One region of the Microvirgula curvata genome, then DNA from elsewhere that is predicted to be linked to it. Evidence: predicted binding sites of a transcription regulator. Region 1 holds the regulator's gene; each other region holds the start of a gene.
The links. The regulator FNR, encoded in region 1, switches genes on or off when oxygen is low (the NO sensors DNR and NnrR bind a similar motif). The targets are predictions, from matches to a motif close to TTGATNNNNATCAA.
Positions count from the first base shown of each region.

Region 1 (5,657 bases):
CCTTGCTGGCGGTGAACAGGTCGTTGCGGTTCGGATCGTAGACCACGGCCTGCTGGATCTGGCCCTTGTGCGCGAGGGCGATGGATACGCAATACTGCGGATAGCCGTGCAGGAAGTTGGTGGTGCCGTCCAGCGGATCGATGATCCACAGGTATTCGGCGTCGGACAGCGAGGCCCCGCCCGATTCCTCGGCTAGAATGGCGTGCTTGGGGTAGGCATCCCGGATCATGTCGATGATGGCCGCTTCGGCCGCACGGTCGACGTCGCTGACGAAGTCGTTGTGCTGTTTCTGCTCGGCGCGGATCAGGTCGAGGTTGTTCGACGCGCGTTGAATGATGTTGGCGGCGCGACGCGCGGCCTTGACCGCGATGGTCAGCATCGGATGCATGGGAGCCTCTCTGGCAAAGGGGGCGCGCCGCGAATTCTTGCCGCCGCGCGTCTGGATAGTCCGGGTTTAAGGAACGATAAAGACCCGGACAGTTGGATGTTCCGGGCCTTTTGATGGCCGGAATTTTAACGCAGTTTTCTCAATGTCGAAACCCGAAGTCCCTGATTTTTTGCGTAATGTGCGCGTCGTTCTGGCGCGTCCTTCCCATCCCGGCAATATCGGCGCCGCCGCGCGCGCGATGAAGACCATGGGCGTGACCCGCCTGTATCTGGTCGAGCCAAAGCGTTTTCCCGATGCCGAGGCGACCACGCTGGCATCCGGCGCGGCCGATGTGCTGGAGAACGCCGTGGTGACCGGCACGCTCGATGCCGCGCTGGAAGGCGTGTCCATCGCCTGTGCGCTGACCAGCCGCAAGCGCGAGCTGACCACGCCGCTGGCCGCGCCGCGCGACGCCTGTGCCGAGCTGCTGGCGGCGGCCCGCGACGGGGTCGAGGTTGCACTGGTGTTCGGCAACGAAACCTACGGACTGTCGATCGACGAGGTCGCGCGCTGCAACCGGCTGGTCACCATTGCCGGCAACCCGGACTATTTTTCGCTGAACCTCGGCCAGGCGGTACAGGTCATGTGCTATGAGCTGTTCAGCCAGTTGGCATTTCCGCTTGATCATTTGCGGGCCAATGCCGAACTGGCCAGTCATGAAGAGGTCGAAGGGTTCTATGGTCATCTCGACCGGGTGCTCGACGGTATCGGTTTCTATGACCGGCGCAATGGCGAACGGCTGATGCGCCGCTTGCGCACCCTGTATGACCGCGCCAGCCTGGAGCGGCAGGAGATCGATATCCTGCGCGGCATGCTGAAGCAGATCGAACGCCGCTGCGGGCCGGACCCGTACCGACACGACTGAGTCGCGTGAACTGCGCCGCCGATCCCCGCCTGCTGCCGTTGCTGGCCTCGTTGCGCGAACCGGCGGTGCGGGCACTGGCGTCACTGCTGCTCGGGCCGTCGCCGTGGGACAGCGGTGTCGAGTTCGACCGGGCCCTGCTGGCCGGACCGCGGGCTGCCGAACGGCTGCTGGCACTGGACCGCCGCCCTGCCGTATTGCTGGACTGGCTGGCGGCCCGGCGCACCGGGCGCCTTGGCGCCCATGCCGAGGCGCTGCTGGCCTTCTGGCTGGCACAGCGGAGTGCGCAGCTTGAACTGGTGGCGGCCAACCGCGCGGTGCGGGTCGAGGCGCATACCCTTGGTGAGTTCGATTTCCTGCTGCGGCTGGACGGACGGCCGCTCCATGTCGAAATGGCGTGCAAGTTCTATCTGGAAGTCGCGCCGCAGTGCTGGGCCGGGACCGACCTGCGCGATGCGCTGGCGCTGAAACGTGCGCAACTGGTGCGCCAGCTGGCGCTGGCCGGCGATGCGCGTGCGGCGGCGACCCTCCCGCCCGGTTTCGCCGGCTGCCCGGCCTTTACCGTGTTGCGCGGGCAATTGTTCCGGCCGGCCGGCAGCGGCGAACCGGTGCACTGGTGGCGGCATCAGGGGGAGGCCTGGCCGGCACGGGCGGCCGACAGCCGCTATCTGCACCTGCTCCGGCTCGACTGGCTGTCCCCGGCCCGGGCTGGCCGGGCCGACGTGCAGACCGCCGCCGAGCTGCAGGCGCGGCTGGCGGGCAGGAGAGAGGCGCTGATGGTGGCGGAAATGCAGGCCGTCGACGATGACGACTGGCAGGAAGTGTCGCGCGGCTTCGTGGTGCCGGCGCACTGGCCGGAGCCCGGCCGGCTGGCCACCCTGATGGCGCGCATCGCGGCGCTGGATGGCGGGGAGAAGGAATGATGAAGCAGCTGCTGATCCTGTGGGCCGGTCAGACCGGGCGCAACCTGCAGCTGGCGCGGGCGGCGGCGGCGGCGGCCAGTGAGGCGGGCGAGGGGGAGATCGACGTGCGGCTGCTGCCGGCGCAGCAGGCCGGCATCGACGATCTGCTGGCCTGTCACGGCCTGATTGTCGCCACGCCGGAAAATTTCGGCTACATGGCCGGCACGCTGAAGGATTTTTTCGATCGCACGTTCTACCCGGCCCAGGGGCGGGTGGAAGGATTGCCGTATGCGATCCTGATCTGTGCCGGCAATGACGGCAGCGGGGCGCGAGTCGCGATCGAACGCATTGCGCGCGGCTATCCGCTGACGCCGGCCTGCGAGCCGCTGATCGTGCATGGGGAGCCCGACCAGGCCGCGCTGGAGCGCGCGGCCGAGGTCGGTGCGACGCTGGCGCTCGGCCTGTCGCTGGGACTGTTCTGAACCGGGTTCAGGTGGTGGCGATCGGCATGCTCTGCTGGCAGCCGCCGACCAGGGTCTTCAGGTTCTCCGGCTGAATCAGCTGGATGTGCTTGTGTTCGACAATGATCCAGCCCTGGGCCTGGAATTTCGACAGCGTGCGGCTGACGGTTTCCAGCTTCAGACCGAGGAAGGAACCGATTTCCTCACGGCTCATGCGCAGGATGAAATCGTTGGCGGCGAAGCCGCGGGCGGAGAAGCGCTGGGACAGGTTGAGCAGGAAGGCGGCCAGACGTTCTTCCGCCTTCATGTTGCCGAGCAGCAGCATGACCGACTGGTCACGGACGATTTCACGGCTCATCAACCGGAAGAAATGATGCTGCAGGGTCGGGATGTCACGACCGAGACTGGTCATGCGCGAGAACGGCAGTTCACAGACCTCGGCATCCTCGAGCGCGATCGCATCACAGCCGTGCAGGCTGCTGGAGACGCCATCCAGGCCCAGCAGCTCGCCGGACATCTGGAAACCGGTGACCTGCTCGCGGCCGTCATGGCTGGAAATGCAGGTCTTGAAAAAGCCGGTCCGGATGGCGAACATGGACTTGAACGCCTCGCCGGCGCGGAACAGGTACTCGCCGCGCTTCAGGCGCCGGCTCTGCCGGATCACGGCGTCGAGCTGGCTCATCTCCTCGCGATTGAGTCCGATGGGCAGGCACAATTCGCGAAGACTGCAGTTCGAGCAGGAGATCTTCAGCGTGTGGGCAGTAAGCGGATTGTGTTCGGCCATGATGATCCGTTCAGGTTGTTATCATGCCAGGCTTGACGACTATCAAAGGCGCCCCTGCACGATTCAGGCAAAGTGGTTCACTGCCTGAGAGGTTTATCCATTTATGACGACAGCAATTCACGACAACGTGGCTCCCGCCCAGTTCATTTTCGACCGAGAGTTGATCGAACGCCTCGACGGCAGCGGTCCTCGCTACACCTCGTATCCGACGGCAGACCGTTTTACCACCGAATTCAACGGCGTAGATTATCGCCACTGCCTTGAGCAAAGGCAAATCGGCGCCAGCGCCAAGCCAGTATCATTATACGCTCATATACCGTTCTGTAATACAGTCTGCTACTACTGCGCCTGTAACAAGGTCATTACCAAGGACAAGACGCGTGCGGATACCTATCTGGGTTATCTCGAACGCGAGCTGGCGCTGCATGCCGAAGGGCTGGGGCCGCGCCAGGACCTGATCCAGCTGCACTTCGGCGGCGGCACGCCGACCTTCCTGTCCGACGAGCAGATGCAGCGGCTGATGGACGCGATCCGTCGCCATTTCAACCTGTTGCCCACTGGCGAATACTCGATCGAGATCGATCCGCGCAAGGTCAGCGCCGACACGGTGCGGCTGCTGGCGACCCAGGGCTTCAACCGCATGTCGGTCGGGGTGCAGGATTTTGATCTGCAGGTGCAGAAGGCCGTCAACCGGGTACAGAGTGTCGAGGAGACGCTGACGGTCATCGACGCCGCGCGGTCGTCCGGCTTCAAGTCGGTCAGCCTCGATCTGATCTACGGCCTGCCGCACCAGACCGTTGACTCGGTCCGGCGTACGCTGGAGACGGTGCTCAGCATCCGTCCGGACCGGCTGGCGCTGTACAACTACGCCCACCTGCCGACGGTCTTCATGCCGCAGCGGCGCATCAACGAAGCGGATCTGCCGTCGGCCGAGGTCAAGCTCGACATTCTGCAGATGGCGGTGCAGATGCTGACCGATGCCGGTTACGAATTCATCGGCATGGACCACTTCGCCCTGCCGGACGACGATCTGGCCGTGGCCCTGCGCCAGGGACGGCTGCAACGGAACTTCCAGGGCTACTCGACCCATGCCGACCATGATCTGGTGTCCATCGGGACCTCGGCCATCGGCAAGGTCGGCGCCAGCTATCACCAGAACGCAAAAGACCTCGAACAGTATTATGCGATGCTGGACGAAGGCCGGCTGCCGATCGTCCGCGGTCTGCTGCTGAGTGCCGACGACCTGCTGCGCCGGGCAATCATTCAGGCGCTGATGTGCCGCTTCTCGCTGTCGATGGAAGCGATGGGCGAGGGTTTCGGCATCGACTTCAAGCAGTATTTCGCGCCGGAAATGGCCCGGCTGGCCGAATACGAGGCTGACGGACTGGTCGAGCTGGATGACGAGTGGATCGCCGTGACGCCGCAGGGGCGTTTCCTGATCCGCACCATTGCCATGGTGTTCGACCGCTATCTGCGCGAGAAACAGACCCACGCCCGCTACTCGAAGACGATCTGAGCCGCTGACGCCGTATCAATGGCGTGCGTACAGCTGCCTCAGGTAAATCGCTGCGCTCTGCTGTTCGAACCGGACCGTATTGACCAGGCTGGTGCGCGCAGAGGTCCACATGCCCTGAGCCTGGAAGACCCGGACGTCCTCGTACGGCAGCTTGTGCAGCGTGAACGTCTTCCAGAGGTACTCGGGTGAAACGGTTCCCTTGCCGGCCACGACAGTCTTGCCCAGCCGGTTTGCGACAACCTGGGCGACGGAGGACATGCTGTTGCCCTGGCCTGCGTGACACGACCCCAGCAACACGGTGTCCGTGTCGGCGTCGAGCAGCGGGCGGATACGTCTGGCCAGTTGGGGGGCGCGCAACAGCTTGTTTGCGGCGATCGTCGCATGGGGTGAGCCATGGATGCCGACTGTCTGTACGCCCGGCCCCTTGTTCCAGACTCTCAGTGACATGTCAAAATCGGGGTTTTTCCGCAGATGTCTGCCCAACCGCCATGCGCCGAAACCGATGGCGCCCAGGACCAGGCTAACCAGACTCGCGGCGACCCCCAGGCCGTAGGATACCCTTCCCAGCGTTGCTGCCTGTCCAGGGCTTGAGCCGGCCAGCAGATTGGAGGCCGCGCCGGTAGCGACGGAGATGATCGCCAGCGCCAGCCCCAGACTGGCCAGTATGGATGCCGTGCCAAAGGTGGCAATGGAGAGGACCAGACT
Region 1 covers NZ_BAAGUB010000035.1:109,974-115,630, forward strand. Annotated here, with positions in the region: gene ACYVG8_RS15475 (inositol monophosphatase family protein) at 1-388, opposite strand, end outside; gene ACYVG8_RS15480 (RNA methyltransferase) at 531-1,292, shown strand; gene ACYVG8_RS15485 (DUF1853 family protein) at 1,298-2,212, shown strand; gene ACYVG8_RS15490 (flavodoxin family protein) at 2,209-2,673, shown strand; gene fnr (fumarate/nitrate reduction transcriptional regulator Fnr) at 2,681-3,436, opposite strand; gene hemN (oxygen-independent coproporphyrinogen III oxidase) at 3,540-4,952, shown strand; gene ACYVG8_RS15505 (RHS repeat-associated core domain-containing protein) at 4,968-5,657, opposite strand, start outside.

Region 2 (5,657 bases), on a different contig from region 1:
GTACCGGATGGCCGGCGAACGGCAGTTCGTAGCCGGGGGTGAAGATGCGCACGCGGGCATCGCCCCCCTCGGTGGCCGGAAAAACGAAGGTGGTCTCGGACAGGTTCATCTGCGCGGCAATCGCCTGCATGGTCGTGCTGTCGAGTCCGTCGGCCGGTTCGAATACCGCCAGCGGATTGCCGCCGAACGGCGTTTCGGCAAAAACGTTGACCAGATGGAAGCGGTAACTCGGCATGAATGGGCTCCTCGATGGATCAGTCCTTCATCATAACGACTTGCCGTGGCCGGATAACCGGAATTCGCCGATTCCTGTAGGGTTTGCGGAACGGCTGGTCTAGGCTGACGAAACAGAACTCACATCAAGGGAAACACCATGGGCTGGATTATCACGATACTGGCAGGCGCACTGATCGGCTGGCTGGCCAGCAAGGTGATGGGCACCGATGCCCAGCAGGGTGCGATCGCCAACATTCTGGTCGGCATTATCGGCTCGGCGCTTGGCAAGTGGATCTTCGGCGATCTGCTCGGCATCGGCTCGGCCTATGCCGCAGGCGGGTTCTCCATTGCCGGGCTGGTCTTCGGCATCCTGGGGGCGGTGGTGCTGATCTTCCTGCTGAAGATGGTCGGCATATTCAAGTAAATGCCGGCGGCCGGGCTCCTGTCCCGGCCGCCGCCGTTTCACTCAGTGACCGTCGAAGCCGTTCAGCACGCTGACGGCATTCTCGCCGATCGGTCCGACCGCATAGCCGCCCTCCAGGCAGAACAGCGTCTGCAGGCCCAGCCGGGCCAGCCGGGCGCCGACGGCATGAAAATCGGCCGTTTTCAGCTTGAAGGTCGAGATCGGATCTCCCTCATAGGTATCCAGCCCCAGCGACACCACCAGCGCATCGGGCCGGAAAGCCGCAATCGCCGTGCACGCCTGTTCCAGCGCCGCCATCCAGGTCGGAACGTCGCTGCCGGCCGGCAGCGGCAGGTTCAGGTTGCACCCTTCCCCCTCCCCGGCGCCGCGCTCGTCGGCAAACCCCAGATAGAACGGAAACTCGGTGCGCGGGTCACCGTGGATGGACACGAACAGCACATCGGCACGGTCATAGAAAATCTGCTGCGTGCCATTGCCGTGGTGGTAGTCGACGTCCAGGATCGCCACCCGGCCCAGCCCGCTGTCGCGCAGATGCTGGGCAGCGATCGCGGCATTGTTGAAGAAGCAGTAGCCGCCAAAGACGTCGGCCGCGGCATGGTGCCCCGGCGGACGGCACAGCGCGAACGCGGCCCGCTCGCCGGCCAGCAGGCGATCGGCACCGGTCAGGGCGGTCTGCGCCGACCAGTAGGCGGCAGGCCAGGTGCCGGCGGTCACCGGCGTGCCGGCGTCCATGGAGAAATAGCCCAGCTGGCCGTCGATGTCCTGCGGCTCGATCTGGCGGAAGCAGCGCGTCGGCCAGATCAGCGGCAGCGCATCATAGGTGCGGCCGGTTTTCGAGCGCCGGCTTGGCGCGGTCCAGCGCGACCAGAACGTTTCCAGAAAACGCACGTAGTTGTCGCGATGCACTGCCAGGATCGGCGCCTTGCCATGGTCGGTCGGCGCAATGCGCTCGAATCCGGCCCGGTCGACTTCGGCCAGCACCATGTCAGCGCGCGAAGGGTTCTCGAAGCACGGTTTCAGCGTGCCATCCACCAGTTCGGCATTGCCATGCTGAAGGCGATGTTGCTCGGTGTACACAGTCAGCATCGGAAAAAACACTCCCATAGAGAAACGGCCACCCGGCGACGCGTCGGCGGCATGCATTCACCCTACGCCACCCGCAGGCAAAATGTGCTGCCCTGGATCAGGAAGCCGGCCCGACGCAAAAAACCCCGCTCGCGGGCGGGGCCTGTTGCCGGCTGGCCGGTCGACGGGTCAGTCGAACGGATGCGGGCGCGGGGTGTTGTCAGCCGACGGCGGCAGGATCGGCATGTCGATCTTCGGCTGGTCGCCGGTCAGCGTCTTCAGGAAGGCCACGATATTGGCGTTCTCGCTCCTGGTGAACTGCTTGCCGAGCTGCAGCTTGCCCATCGTGTCCACCGCTTCGGACAGCGTGGCCGCCGCGCCGTCGTGGAAGTACGGATAGGTCAGTTCGACGTTGCGCAGGGTCGGCACCTTGAAGTTGAAGCGGTCGGCATCCTTGCCGGTCACCGCGGCACGGCCGATCGCCGGGTTGTCGGTCTTGTACGGCGTGACCAGCCCCATTTTCTGGAACGAGGCGCCACCGACGGCCGGACCATTGTGGCAGGCCACGCAGCCGCTGTTCTTGAACAGCTGGTAACCGGCCAGTTCCTGGGCGGTCAGCACCTTCTTGTCGCCCTTGAGCCACTTGTCGAAGCGCGAGTTCGGCGTGACCAGCGTTTCCTCGAACACGGCGATCGCGTCGGTGATGCGGTTGATATCGATCTTGTCCGAACCGTACACCCTGGCGAATTCCTGGCGGTACTGCGGGATGGACTGCAGCACGTCGACCGCCAGCGTATGCGTCGACGCCATTTCGCCCGGGTTGGCGATCGGGCCGCCGGCCTGTTCCTGCAGGTTCTTCGCCCGGCCGTCCCAGAACTGCGCCAGGTTCAGACTGGAGTTCAGCACCGTCGGCGAGTTGATCGGGCCTTTCTGCCAGTTGTGGCCGATCGAGGTCTTCAGGTTGTCCGAACCGCCCATGCTCAGGTTGTGGCAGGAGTTACAGGAGATGAAGCCGGAACGCGACAGCCGCGGATCAAACCACAGCTTCTTGCCCAGTTCGGCCTTGGCCGGCTGCGTCAGCTTGTACGGGGCGATCGGCTGAATCGGCTCGTCCCCTGCTGCGCTGTCTGCCCATACCCAGCCGGCAGTCAGCATCACGCTGGCAATCGCGCCAATCTGAAATAGTTTTTTACTCATTTACGGCCTCCTTGATTCACGACGTCGTACCCAATATCTATTGGCCTGTTGCGCCAATGACCAGTCCATCCGCATAAAATGCTATTGGCTTTCAATATGCACAGTATTGACCGAAGTCAACAAGCTCAGGCTATCGACCGTATCAGGCAAACAGCAAAATCAACACGTTGATTACAAAAGGATTTTTTGTTATAAATTTTTTAAATCACTTCGATTAACATTGGCTATCGCCGAATGAAAAAACCGAAACAGCCAATGTTTTACGGCAAATAAACGGCGTTATGCCTGACAGATAAAAAAAAGAATAAATTTGTCCTGACACGCCATTTTTAATTCAATTCTTCATTCTGCAAAACAGAAAAAATTAAATACCTGGCGCATCCGGTCGATAACAGGCACAACGAATCACAGGACGCACCGGACATGACCTCGATCTCCGTCAACCTCAGCAGCTCGGCCTCGTCGACCAGAATGTCGACCGGCGCCACCGACAGCCTCGGCAAGAAGATCGCCGACCTGAAGCAGCAGGTTCAGGATCTGTACAAGCAGGCGCAGGAACTGAAGGACGCGAAGCTGTCGCCGGCAGAGAAAGAGAAGCAGCAGCGCATCATCGAGGCGTCGATCCAGATGCTGCAGGCCGAAATCGCCCGGCTGGAGAAGGAACGTGCCAGCCAGGGCAAGCAGGGCGGCACCGAACCGTCCAGGGACCCCAAGCCCGGCACGGAGGTCAAGACACCGACCGCCAGCGTCGCCAGCCCCTCGAACACCGGCACCCAGGTCGACGACTTCGCCTGAGGAGTGTTGCGGAACAGCAGTCCAGGCGGCGGATCACGTGATCCGCCGCTTTTCGTTTCTGCCCTGCCGTCCGTCACCCGTTGCATCCGCCCCACACCCCGTACAAAAAACACCCCCTCCCGCAAGTGCTTGAACGCAGGCGAAAAACGCGCTGCGGATATCGTCGTCGGCTGGAAAACCGTTATGTCCATGCCTTGTCATGAACAGACAATGACTACTACAATTTGTGCAACAACTATGAAAACAGCAGCACATATTGTGTAAAAACCCGCCTGGCACGGGTTTTCAGCCGACACAAGCGTCCCAGCAAAGGAGCTCCCAACGATGTCTGTCGCATCCACCGCCTCATACCAGTGCATCCGTCGCAACGGCGACGTGGTGCCGTTTGCCCCTGACAAGATTTCCGTCGCCTTGAGCAAGGCTTTCCTGGCCGTGCTCGGCAGCGAAGCCGGCGGCTCCAGCCGCCTGCGCGATGAAGTGGAACACCTGACCGCCACCGTGGTGGCAGCCCTGATCCGCCGCCGCCCGGAAGGCGGCCCGATCCATATCGAAGACATCCAGGACCAGGTCGAACTGGCCCTGATGCGCGCCGGCGAGCAGGAAGTGGCCCGCGCCTACGTGCTGTACCGCGAACGCCGCGCCGCCGAGCGCCGCGCTGCCCGCGAGGCACTGGGCCTGGCCGCCGCCCCCACCCTGCACGTCACCCGTGCCGACGGCAGCCGCGCGCCGCTGGATCTGGACCGGATGGCCACGCTGGTGCATACCGCCTGCATCGGCCTGGAAGCCGATACCGACCCGGCCGCCATCCTTGGCGACACGCTGAAGAACCTGTACGACGGCGTCAGCGAAGCCGAAGTCGGCCGCGCCGTGGTCATGTGCGCCCGGCAGATGATCGAGCGCGACCCGGCCTACGACAAGGTCACCGCCCGCCTGCTGCTGGATTCGATCCGCGGCGAAGTGCTCGGTCGCCATGTGGCGCAGACCGACATGGCCGCGCTGTACGCCGACGCCTTCCCCGGCGCCATCCAGCGCGGCATCCAGGCCGAGCTGCTCGACCCGCGTCTGGGCGAATTCGACCTTGCCCGCCTGGGCCAGGCGCTGAACGCCGACGCCGACCTGCAATTCGGCTATCTCGGCCTGCAGACCCTGTACGACCGCTACTTCCTGCATATCGAAGGCCGCCGCATCGAACTGCCGCAGACCTTCTTCATGCGCGTGGCGATGGGCCTGGCGCTGAACGAAGCCGAACGCAACGACCGCGCGATCGAGTTCTACCGCGTGCTGTCCAGCTTCGACTTCATGAGCTCGACGCCGACACTGTTCAACGCCGGCACCCTGCACAGCCAGCTGTCCAGCTGCTACCTGACCACGCTGGGTGATGACCTGACCGAGATTTTCGACGGCATCAAGGAAAACGCGCTGCTGTCCAAGTACGCCGGCGGCCTCGGCAACGACTGGACCCCGGTGCGCTCGCTCGGCAGCCATATCAAGGGCACCAACGGCAAGAGCCAGGGCGTGGTCCCGTTCCTGAAGGTGGCCAACGACACTGCCGTCGCGGTCAACCAAGGCGGCAAGCGCAAGGGCGCGGTGTGCGCCTACCTGGAAACCTGGCACGCCGACATCGAGGAATTCCTCGAACTGCGCAAGAACACCGGTGACGACCGTCGCCGCACCCATGACATGAACACTGCCAACTGGGTGCCGGACCTGTTCATGCAGCGGGTGATGGAAGACGGCCCGTGGTCGCTGTTCAGCCCGAGCGAAACCCCGGACCTGCACGACCTGACCGGCAAGGCCTTCGCCCGCCGCTACGCCGAGTACGAAGCCATGGGCGAGCGCGGCGAGCTGCGCGTCTACAAGCGCCTGCGCGCGCTGGACCTGTGGCGCAAGATGCTGACCATGCTGTTCGAGACCGGCCACCCGTGGCTGACGTTCAAGGACCCGTGCAACCTGCGCAGCC
Region 2 covers NZ_BAAGUB010000011.1:34,537-40,193, forward strand. Annotated here, with positions in the region: gene ACYVG8_RS05955 (PhzF family phenazine biosynthesis protein) at 1-235, opposite strand, end outside; gene ACYVG8_RS05960 (GlsB/YeaQ/YmgE family stress response membrane protein) at 374-640, shown strand; gene ACYVG8_RS05965 (histone deacetylase family protein) at 683-1,726, opposite strand; gene ACYVG8_RS05970 (cytochrome-c peroxidase) at 1,895-2,902, opposite strand; gene ACYVG8_RS05975 (FlxA-like family protein) at 3,326-3,697, shown strand; gene ACYVG8_RS05980 (ribonucleoside-diphosphate reductase subunit alpha) at 4,022-5,657, shown strand, end outside.
Region 2: the regulator FNR is predicted to act here: its motif matches at 3,009-3,022, upstream of ACYVG8_RS05970 (cytochrome-c peroxidase).

Region 3 (5,657 bases), on a different contig from region 1:
AGGCCCAGGACGCACTGGTGCAACAGGCCAGCGCCGCGCTGAAGGCACAAAGCCATGAGGAAGTGGTCAGCAAGATCGCCGGCCTGCAGGACCATGTCCGCACGCTGGAGAAGGAAGTCGGCCGGCTGAAGGGCAAGCTGGCCGCCAGCGCCGGTGACGAACTGGCGGCCGGTGCGGTCGACGTGGCCGGCGTCAAGGTGCTGGCAGTCGAACTCGACGGCGCCGATGTCGCCACGCTGCGCGACACGCTGCAGACACTGAAGGACAAGCTCGGCAGCGCCATCATCGTGCTTGGCAGCCACAGCGACGGCAAGGTGCAGCTGGCCGCCGGCGTGACCGCCAACCTGACCGGCAAGGTCAAGGCCGGCGAACTGGTCAACCACGTTGCCGCCCAGGTCGGCGGCAAGGGGGGCGGCAAGCCGGATACGGCCATGGCCGGCGGCACCGAACCGGGCAAGCTGGCCGGCGCACTGGCCAGCGTGCAGGGCTGGGTCGCCACCAGGCTGTAAGCCGCCGGCAAAGCAGGAAAAAGGCGACGGGGTATCGTACCCCGCCGCCTTTTTTTCCCCTGCTTCTGCTGCCGGAGATTCTGTCCGGCAATGAAAAACGGCGCCAGGGTTTCCCCCGGCGCCGCTGTCATGTCCGGCCGCAACGGCCGGTCAGGCGTCCTGTCACACCATCAGGTACGACGACTGGGTCAGCCCGTGGCGGAAGGCGCCAAGGTACTCGCCGCGCTCGGCATCGCTGAGCGGCGCACCGGCCAGCTTGTCGTGGTAGCGGCGCATCAGCTCGTCCGGCGACAGGTGGACGTAACGCAGCATGTCCTCGATGGTGTCGTGCTCCTCGATCCCGCCCCAGTTGATGCGGCCGGCGTCATCGGCATAGACGTTCACGCTGTCGGTATCACCGAACAGATTGTGCATGTCGCCGAGAATCTCCTGGTAGGCACCGACCAGGAACACGCCCAGCAGGTAGTCGTCGCCCGCCTTCACTTCATGCACCGGCATGGTCGATTCGATCGACTGCTGGTCGACATACTGCGTGACCTTGCCGTCGGAGTCGCAGGTCAGATCCTGCAGCACGGCGCGACGGGTCGGCTGTTCGGTCAGGCGGTGGATCGGCGCAATCGGCAGCAACTGGCCGATGGCCCAGGTATCCGGCAGCGACTGGAACACCGAGAAATTGCAGAAGTACTTGTCGGCCAGCTTCTCGCTCAGTTCGTCGAACACCGGGCGGTGCGCACGCTGCAGCGTGTTCAGGTCACGATAGATCCGGCGGCCCAGCGCGGCGTAGCACTGTTCGGCAAATGCCTTCTCGCGCAGACCGGCCACGCCTTCGACATACATGTCAGCCACGGTCGACACATACTGGCCGGCACGGAAATAGGTTTCCGTCATGGTCAGGATGTCTTCGCTGGAGGCCAGTTCGTACAACTTTTCCAGTGCGGTCGGCAGCTCTTCGATATCGGCCAGCGACTTGATGTCCGGCATGTCGTCGTTGCGGCGCTCGACGTCGGTCACGTTCATCACCAGCACCGCGTGATGGGCGGTCAGCGCACGGCCGGACTCGCTCATCAGGTGCGGGCAGCGGATGCCCTGCTCTTCGCAGAAGTTCTTGGTCATCGACACGATGGTCTCGGCGTATTCGCCGATGGTGTAGTTGACCGAACTGGCATTGCGCGAGTGGGTGCCGTCATAGTCGACGCCCAGACCGCCGCCGACGTCCATGTGATCGAGCGGCAGGCCGAGGCGCGCCAGTTCGCCGAGGTAGCGCAGCGCTTCGCGGAAGCCCTGGCGGTAGTCGGCGATGTTCGCAATCTGCGAACCCATGTGGAAGTGCAGCAGCCGCACCGAATCCTTCAGGCCGGCAGCGATAAAGCGGTCGGCCACCGTCAGCAGCTGTGCGGCGGACAGGCCGAACTTGGCCTTGTCGCCGCCGGTATCGGCCCACTGGCCGGTGCCCTGCGACAGGCGCACGCGCAGGCCGACATTCGGCACCACGCCGAGCTTCTGCGCTTCCTCGATCACATACTGGACCTCGATTTCCTTCTCGATCACGATGAAGACTTCGTGGCCGAGTTTCTGCCCGATCAGCGCCAGGCGCACGAACTCGCGGTCCTTGTAGCCATTGCAGGTGATCTTGCCGCCCGGATGCGCGAGCGCCAGCACGGCCATCAGTTCGGGCTTGGAGCCCGCTTCGAGGCCGATCGGCAGCGTTTCGTCGGCGATGATCGCCTTGATCACCGCTTCCTGCTGGTTGACCTTGATCGGGTACAGCAGCGTGTAGCCTGCCGGATATTCCCAGTCCTTTCGGGCCTGGTCGAAGCCGTCGATGATGCGGCGGGCACGCTGTTCCAGAATGTCGGGGAAACGGACCAGCAGCGGCAGTTGCAGACCGCTGGCGCGCAGTTCGCCAACCAGTTTGTGCAGATCGATCGGGTGGCCATCCTTGCCGTGCGGGCGCACGACGACACTGCCGTTGTCCCCCACGTCGTAGAAGTGACTTCCCCAGTGCCGGATCCCGTAGAGATTCCGGCTGTCATTGACAGTCCAAGCCATGAAACGTTGTCCTTTAACGCACGGCGCACGAGTGCTCAGGTGATGCACGCCAGATTAAAAAACCCGTCCTCCGTTTCACGGCTTTGGGCCGAATAGCGCCTAGAGAGTCTTCAAGCGGGATGGCGCCGCCTGTCGGGAACACGGGGCGGGCTACACCCCGTGTCCTCCCAGAATCGCGTTGGAGCCGCGACTCTTTTGTTGCGGGGACGTTCGGAAAGGCGCGAATTCTAACAACAATGTTTTTGCGATGCGGAATTAATTTTCCGTGTCAAGGCGAACGGTCAAAATATTGAACACCAGCAGCAGGTAAGCGCTTGTTCGCCCAGCAGAAAAACGGTCCATAGTCAGCCACATGGGCGCAACGCCGCTCACCCGCCGCCGCGGGGTGTTTAAGATATTTTGTGCAGGGGTTTCCGGGATGGCGGGCATGTCGGCCGGGTTGTCACCACGACAGGAGGAATACCACCGGGTTTGACGTCAATCAATTGTCATTACCCGACTTCGTCAGACAATAGCTATCAAAGCCCGGTCACCCCGACGGGGACATCCACAGGAGCGCTTCCGCCATGGAACTCATGCTTGATCTCTTTTCGTCCGATGTCGGCATCCTGAGCCTGCTCGTCATCCTCATCACGCTGGGCATCGTCTGCACCTGTATCGTTTACTTCATCCGCAAGTCGCACGAAGCGCCGCCGGAAGACGCAAAGCAGTAACAGGCAGCACCGGACCCGGCGCCGCCGCAGGGAAACCCCGTTTCGCGCGGCCGTTCTGCGTGGACAGGGGACATGGACAGTCTGAAACGGCGGCGACCCGGTGGGCTCGCCGCCGTTTGCCGTTGATGCCGGCGGCCGTCAGTCGGCGACTTCGACCCGGTCGCGGCCGTTGTTCTTGGCCGCATACAGCGCCAGGTCGGCGCGGATCAGCATGGCGGCAAAGGTTTCCGGCCGGGCGGGGTCATGGCTGGCCACGCCGATGCTGACCGTCAGGTGCAACGGCGCAATGCCATCCAGCAAGATCGCCTGCTTGCCGATGGCGACGCGCAGCCGTTCGGCCACCAGCACCGCATCGGTCAGGCCGGTTTCCGGCATGACGATGGCAAATTCCTCGCCGCCAAGCCGCCCCGGCACGTCGCTGGCCCGCAGGGTGTCGATGCAGCAGCGCACCGTGGCCCGGATGGCCTCGTCGCCGATATGGTGCCCATGGCTGTCATTGATGCGCTTGAAATGATCGATGTCGAGCATCAGCACCGACAATGGCCGCTGATGGCGCATGGCCAGCTGCAGCAGGCCCTCGCCACGCTCCAGCAGGCTGCCGCGATTGGCGATGCCGGTCAGCGTATCGGTGGTCGCCAGCACCTGCAGGCGCTCTTCCAGCGCCCGCCGGGCCGTAATGTCGTTGATGCCGATCAGCAGCGCCGGCCCGTCGTCGAACAGGATCGCGCTGGCCGAGACCAGTACCCACATGGCCTCGCCGTCAGGTCGCACCAGCGGCATTTCCCGGCCGGACACATCGCCGGCCTCGTCGACCTTCTCCACCAGCCAGACCCGCTCGACCTCATCCAGCCGCAACTGGCGCTGATCCGGATCGTCATCACCGGGGGCCAGCAGTTCCGCCGATGGCGGGTTGGCGAACAGCACCCGGCGCGCGTCCGGCCGGGTGACGATAACCGGTGTCGGCATCGCATTGACCAGGCGGCGGAAGCGGGCCTCGCTGGCGCGCAGCCGCTTCTGGTGCTCGAGCAGGGCCGCATGCCGGCGGCGGTCGCGGCGGTACAGCAGGAAAATCCCCGAACCGAGTACGGCCAGGATCGCCCCGGCGGCACCGGCCACCAGGATGCGTCCATGCCAGTCGGTCAGATAGTCGCGTTCGGACAGGCCGACCGCCAGCACATAGGGCATGCCCGGCAGCCAGCCCCAGCTGTACAGGCGCATTTCGCCATCATTGATCGAGCGGAAGCGGACCACCCCGCCGGGCTGGCCGGCAGCCATCTGCTCGACCATCGGGTGGTTGCCCGGCGTCCCCTGGACCCGCGCAGCCGGATAACGGGCCACAACATCCAGCGCCGTGTCGCGCAGCGCCACGACACCATGCGGACCGTAGTCGGTACTCGACAGCATGTCCTCGATATAGCTGATGCCGATATCACTGAGCAGCAGGCCGGCAAAGTGGCCGTCGGCAGTATGGATCCGGCGGACGATGGTCACGATATGCCGCTTGTCGATCCGGCTGTACATCGGCCGCGAGTAATACACCTTGATCGACGGGTCATCGCGCATGATGCGCAGGTAGTCGCGGTCGGACACGTCCGCCGTCCAGACCTTGCCGTAATGGTCGAGCGCCAGCAGCCGTCCATCCGGGCTGACCACGCCGACCTGCCCGGCCTGCGGCAGGCGGCCGCTGTAATAGCGCAGCACCTGTTCCAGCCTGGCCCGGTCGACCGGGTCCCGGGCCGACAAGTGCTCGACCCAGCGCGTATGGACCCCGCCCTCGACGGCGATCAGCACCAGTTCCACTTCCCGGAACATGCCGACCAGGCGCGACTCGAGCAGACGGCGCAGATTGCCGGCACTGGCTTCCGCCCGGCTGACTTCTTCATGCCGAGACTGGTAGAGTTCGATGGCCTGGAAACCGCACAGCAAGACGCCGAACAGCAGGGCCAGCAGCGGAACGACGCTGGAGAAGGCGGCCGACTCCCCGATCAGACCGGGCGAGCGAAGACGGCGACGGCGGGGACGAGGCAAGGGGAAAAGATCCGGTAGGTCATTTTAGACCCGCGATTGTAATCGCAACTTCATGCCGCACCCTAACTCATGAAGCATAATTTCTACCGGATGACATGGATTATGCCGGTTGCAGCAGCTGACTCAGCCGCTCGCTGTCGAGAATTTCGATCTCGCGCCCGTTGACGCTGATCAATTGCTGGGTGACCAGCTGGTGCAGCGTGCGGGACAGGGTTTCCGGGGTCAGGTTCAGCCGCGACGCGATCAGGTTCTTGTTGACCGGCAGCACCACGCAATACCCCTGGGTATCCTCGTCGGCCACGCATTGCAGCAGGAAGGCGATCACGCGCTGAACCGCATTCTGCATCGAATACGACTC
Region 3 covers NZ_BAAGUB010000032.1:112,014-117,670, forward strand. Annotated here, with positions in the region: gene alaS (alanine--tRNA ligase) at 1-509, shown strand, start outside; gene speA (arginine decarboxylase) at 672-2,558, opposite strand; gene ACYVG8_RS14475 (hypothetical protein) at 2,814-2,987, opposite strand; gene ACYVG8_RS14480 (DUF3149 domain-containing protein) at 3,125-3,271, shown strand; gene ACYVG8_RS14485 (sensor domain-containing diguanylate cyclase) at 3,410-5,299, opposite strand; gene ACYVG8_RS14490 (Crp/Fnr family transcriptional regulator) at 5,400-5,657, opposite strand, start outside.
Region 3: the regulator FNR is predicted to act here: its motif matches at 3,030-3,043, upstream of ACYVG8_RS14480 (DUF3149 domain-containing protein).

Region 4 (5,657 bases), on a different contig from region 1:
GCGGGTCACTCATTTCGGCAGTTCCCTTTACGGAGGATTCGACGGAAACCGCGCAAGCGGTCTCGATCCAGTCCTCCCGATGATGCGCATTACACATTACAGGAGACGGAAACGATCACGGCACCGGCCGGACCGCTTCCACAAGCGTCACTGCCCGCACGGGGCGGGCAGCGATTCACACTTACAGCGTACCGTCAGACGACCAGTTTACTGCTGGGCGGCTGCTTTGGCAGGCTTGTTCGACAGGCCCCAGACATAGGAGGCCAGCAGGTGCACCTTGCCGTCGCCGAGGAAGTCCTTCCACGCCGGCATCTGGTTGCTGCGACCATTGGTAATGGTCTCGACGATGGTCTTTTCGGTACCACCGTACAGCCAGATATTGTCGGTCAGGTTCGGCGCGCCGATATCCTTGTTGCCCTTGCCGTCCGGACCGTGGCAGGTCGCGCAGATGGCCTTGAACGTGTCGGCACCGCGGGTGGCGCGTTCGGCATTGTGCTTCTTGCCGGACAGCGACATCACGTAGTTGGCCACGTCCTTGACCTTTTCCTCGCCGAATGCAGCGCCGAACGGCGGCATCTGGCCATGGCGACCGTTGAGGATGGTTTCCTGGATTTTCTCAGGCGAGCCACCGTACAGCCAGTCGTTGTCGGTCAGGTTCGGGAAACCCTTCGCACCGCGGGCATCGGAGCCGTGGCACTGGACACAGTAGGTCTGGAACAGGCGATAGCCCATTTCCTGTGCCTTCTGGTCGCCGGCGACGGTCGGGATGTCCTGCTTCAGGAAGGCGTCATACAGCGGCTGGTACTTGGCTTCCGCCGCGGCGCGTTCCGCCGTGTACTCGCCAACCGACGTCCAGTTGCGGATGCCCTTGAACGAGCCCATGCCCGGATACAGCACCAGGTAGGCAACGCCGAACACCAGCGTGAGCGTGAACATCCACATCCACCATTTCGGCAGCGGGTTGTTGTACTCGGCCAGATCACCGTCCCAGACGTGGCCCGTGGTCTTGACCTCGGTCCCCGACTCGACTTTCAGTCTGTTCTGCGAGAACAGCAGATAGGTCAGACCGACAATCCCGACGACGACGACGCCGGAGATCCAGTAGCTCCAGAAATCGCTTACGAAATCACTCATTATTTTGCTCCGTTGTGGCCCGGGGTCGACAGGCGACCCAGGCCGGACCGCGCAGCATTATCGTTGTCATCGTCGGCAAACGGCAGGTTCGCCGCCTCCTCGAAGCTTTTCTTCGCCGCCCTGCCACCAAAGGCCCAGATCAGGATCAGGATGAAGCTGGCAAATGCGGCAACGGTGACGATGATGTGAATCAGCGTGGCGGTATCTAGCATATCGATTGCTCTCAGCGGGTGTTTTTCAGCGCGAGACCGAGGCCTTGCAGGTAAGTGACCAGGGCGTCCATTTCCGACTTCCCTTCCACTTCGCTCTTGGCCTTGGCGATCTCTTCATCCGAATACGGCACACCGACCAGGCGCAGGGCGCGCATCTTGGCCTGGACGCTGTCCGCGTCAGCCAGGTTGCGGGCCAGCCACGGGAACGCCGGCATGTTCGATTCGCTGACCACGTCACGCGGATTGATCAGGTGGACGCGGTGCCATTCATCCGAATAGCGGCCGCCGACACGGGCCAGATCGGGACCGGTACGCTTCGAACCCCACAGGAACGGGTGATCGTAGACCGACTCCCCCGCCACCGAGTAGTGACCGTAACGCTCGGTTTCCGCACGGAACGGACGGATCATCTGCGAGTGGCAGTTGTAGCAGCCTTCGCGGATGTAGATGTCGCGACCGGTCAGTTGCAGTGCCGTGAACGGCTTGACACCGGCAACCGGCTGCGTGGTCGAGCGCTGGAACATCAGCGGCAGGATTTCAGCCAGCATCGCCACGCTGACCACGAGCAGGGTAAACACGATCAGATAGCCGACATGCTCTTCGACCAGTTTTTGGATTCTTTCCATTTGCGTCTCTCTCGTCAGCTATATCAGGCGTGTGCGGCAACGGCCGGGATACGGGCGTCGACAGCACGGCCCATCGTGACGGTGCGGAACACGTTGTAAGCCATGACCAGCATGCCGACCAGATACAGCAGGCCACCGATCAGACGAACGAAGTGGTACGGATAGGTTGCCTTGACCACTTCGGCGAACGCGTAGGTCAGCGTGCCGTCCGGGTTCAGGGCGCGCCACATCAGACCCTGGGTCACACCGGCGATCCACAGCGCGGCGATGTACAGCACGACGCCCAGCGTGGCCAGCCAGAAGTGAACTTCGATCAGCTTGGTCGAGAACATCTGTTCACGGTTGAACAGGCGCGGGATCAGGTAGTACAGCGAACCCATGGTGATGAAGCCAACCCAGCCCAGCGCACCGGAGTGAACGTGACCAATGGTCCAGTCGGTGTAGTGCGACAGCGCGTTGACGGTCTTGATGGCCATCATCGGGCCTTCGAAGGTCGACATGCCGTAGAACGACAGCGACACCACGAGGAACTTCAGGATCGGGTCGGTACGCAGTTTGTGCCATGCGCCGGACAGGGTCATGATGCCGTTGATCATGCCGCCCCAGCTCGGTGCCAGCAGAATCAGCGAGAACACCATGCCGAGCGACTGGGTCCAGTCAGGCAGCGCGGTGTAGTGCAGATGGTGAGGACCCGCCCACATGTAGGTGAAGATCAGCGCCCAGAAGTGGACCACCGACAGGCGGTACGAGTAGACCGGACGACCGGCCTGCTTCGGGACGAAGTAGTACATCATGCCGAGGAAGCCGGCGGTCAGGAAGAAGCCGACCGCGTTGTGGCCGTACCACCACTGCACCATCGCATCGACGGCACCGGCGTAAGCCGAGTAGGACTTCCACATCGACACCGGGATGAAGGCACTGTTGACCACGTGCAGCAGGGCCACGGCGAGAATGAACGCACCGTAGAACCAGTTGGCGACGTAGATGTGCTTGACCTTGCGCTTGGCGATGGTGCCGAAGAACACGACCGCGTAGGCGACCCAGACAATGGTCAGCAGTACCTTGATCGGCCATTCCATCTCGGCATATTCCTTGTTGAAGGAAAGGCCGAGCGGGTAGGTGATCACGCACAGGACGATGACTGCCTGGTAACCCCAGAAGGTAAAGGCGGCCAGTGCATCAGAGAAGATGCGGGTCTGACAGGTGCGCTGCACCACGTAGTAGCTGGTCGCGAAAAGGCCACAGCCGCCAAATGCGAAAATCACACCGCTGGTATGAAGTGCGCGCAGGCGACCAAAGTGGAAGTACGGTCCGAAGTTCAGATCAGGCCAGACCAGTTGGGCTGCGATCGTCACGCCGACCAGCATACCGATGACACCCCACACGACTGTCATCACGGCAAACTGGCGCACCACCTTATAGTTATAAGTGGATTGCGTCTCCATCGAGGATTCTCCAAGGTTACGAACGAGTCATCCGCAAAAGACCGCCAGACCTTCGTCTGACAGCCAGTCAGGCCGGCCCCCAGCCAGACCATGACATGTTTCCGGATTGATTTTTTGACGGCGCGCCACCATCTTCTGGCGAGCACCCCGTTTGCATGGTGGCATTCTAATGCAAACCCGCATGGCGAACTAGCTGAACAAAAGCTTAAAGCACCATGCGCGCAGCACGTAAACAGCCACATCTTGCATACGGCGGATTATATTGTCATGACCGTTTGACCCCTTGACGCAGGTCAATTGCGGACGGCCCTTCACTCGCCCGTCATGGGCCTGGATCTGACGGAACGCTTCTCATGTCCCACCCCGTGCACTACCGGATCACCGCGGCCGACCCCGCCGCCCATCTGTTTTCCATCGAAATGACCGTTCGTCGGCCGGCTGCCGACGGCCAGGTATTTCGCCTGCCGCGCTGGATTCCGGGCAGCTACCTGCTGCGTGATTTCTCCCGCCATCTCGGCCCGCTGTCGGCCCGGTCGGCGCACGGGCCGGTCACGCTGACCGCACTCGACAACCACAGCTGGCAGGCCGCGCCCTGCCATGGCCCGCTGACCCTCAGCTACACCGCCTATGCCTTCGACCTGTCGGTCAGGGGGGCCTATCTCGACCGCGAGCGGGGCTTCTTCAACCCGACCAGCCTGTGTCTGGAGGCAGTCGGACAGTCCGGCCAGTCACACGGGCTCCGTGTCGACGCGCCGGCGCCGGGCACGGTCAGCGGCGACTGGCGTCTGGCCGGCACGCTGCCGGCCGACGGCGCTGCGCCGTTCGGCTTTGGCGACTTTGTCGCCGACAGTTACGACACGCTGATTGATCACCCGTTCGAGCTCGGCCATTTCGACGTTGTCCCCTTCCGCGTCTGCAACACCGATTATGAAATTGTCGTATCCGGCCGCCATCGCGGCGATCTCGACCGGCTGGCGCGCGATGTCGCACGGATCTGCGAATGGCAGATCCGGCTGTTCGGCGAACCGGCACCGTTTCACCGCTACCAGTTCCAGCTGTTTGTCGGCAAGGACGTCTATGGCGGGCTGGAGCATCGCGACTCGACCGCGCTGATGGCGAGCCGCGACGACCTGCCGGTCCACGGCGACGACACGCTGAGCGACGGCTATCTCGACCTGCTCGGCCTGTTCAGCCACGAACATTTCCATGCCTGGAACGTCAAGCGGATCAAGCCGGCCGCCTTCACCCCCTACGACCTGTCGCAGGCGGCGCTGACCTCGCTGCTGTGGGCCTTCGAGGGCGTCACGTCGTACTACGACGATCTGACCCTGGTGCGCAGCGGCGTGGTGCCGGTCGAACGCTACCTGGCCCAGCTGGCGCGGACCCTCACCGCCGTGCAGCGCGGCAGTGGTCGCCACAAGCAGACGCTGGCCGAATCCAGCCTCGATGCCTGGACCAAGTACTACCAACAGAATGAAAACAGCCCCAACGCCATTGTCAGCTATTACCAGAAGGGTGCGCTGGCCGCGCTGGCGCTGGATCTGAAGATCCGCCAGGACAGCCACGGCACCCGCTCACTCGACGATGTGATGCGGGCGCTGTGGCGGCGCTGGCGCGATACCGGCGCCGGCATCGGCGAGACGGAGTGGGAACGGATCGCTCAGCAGGCGACCGGGCTGGATCTGGGCGCCTTCTTTGACCAGGCCATCCGCTCGACGGCCGACCTGCCGCTGCAGGCGCTGCTGCAGGACGCCGGCGTGACCGTTGCCTGGCGTGTCGCCCAGAGTGGCGCCGACAAGGGGGGCGCGCCGTTGCCCGCCGCAAGCGACACACCACCACGTGCCGTCATCGGCGTGCGCAGCGCGGCCGATCCGGCAGGCATCCGCCTGACCCATGTTCTGGACGGGGGGGCCGCACAGGCGGCGGGCCTGTCGGCAGGGGATGTTCTGGTGGCGATCGACGGGCTGCGCGCCAGCGATCTCGAACGCCAGCTTGCCCGCCACCGGCCCGGCGACAGCGTTCGCCTGCACGCCTTCCGCCGCGACGAGCTGCTGGCCTTCGACGTCATCGTCCAGGCCGCGCCCGCCGATACCTGCTGGCTGGCGCCGCAGGACACACCGCTGTGGCTGTCGCCGGCGGCCTGAGTCGCGCTCAGGTCACCAGTTGCAGGCAGCGCTGGCGATACTCGCTCGGCGAACAGCAGAACCAGCGGTGGCAGGCCCGGCAGAAATTGCTGGGGT
Region 4 covers NZ_BAAGUB010000003.1:62,910-68,566, forward strand. Annotated here, with positions in the region: gene ccoG (cytochrome c oxidase accessory protein CcoG) at 1-13, opposite strand, end outside; gene ccoP (cytochrome-c oxidase, cbb3-type subunit III) at 208-1,134, opposite strand; gene ACYVG8_RS00525 (cbb3-type cytochrome oxidase subunit 3) at 1,134-1,346, opposite strand; gene ccoO (cytochrome-c oxidase, cbb3-type subunit II) at 1,358-1,972, opposite strand; gene ccoN (cytochrome-c oxidase, cbb3-type subunit I) at 1,996-3,417, opposite strand; gene ACYVG8_RS00540 (M61 family metallopeptidase) at 3,771-5,561, shown strand; gene ACYVG8_RS00545 (AraC family transcriptional regulator) at 5,569-5,657, opposite strand, start outside.
Region 4: the regulator FNR is predicted to act here: its motif matches at 3,701-3,714, upstream of ccoN (cytochrome-c oxidase, cbb3-type subunit I).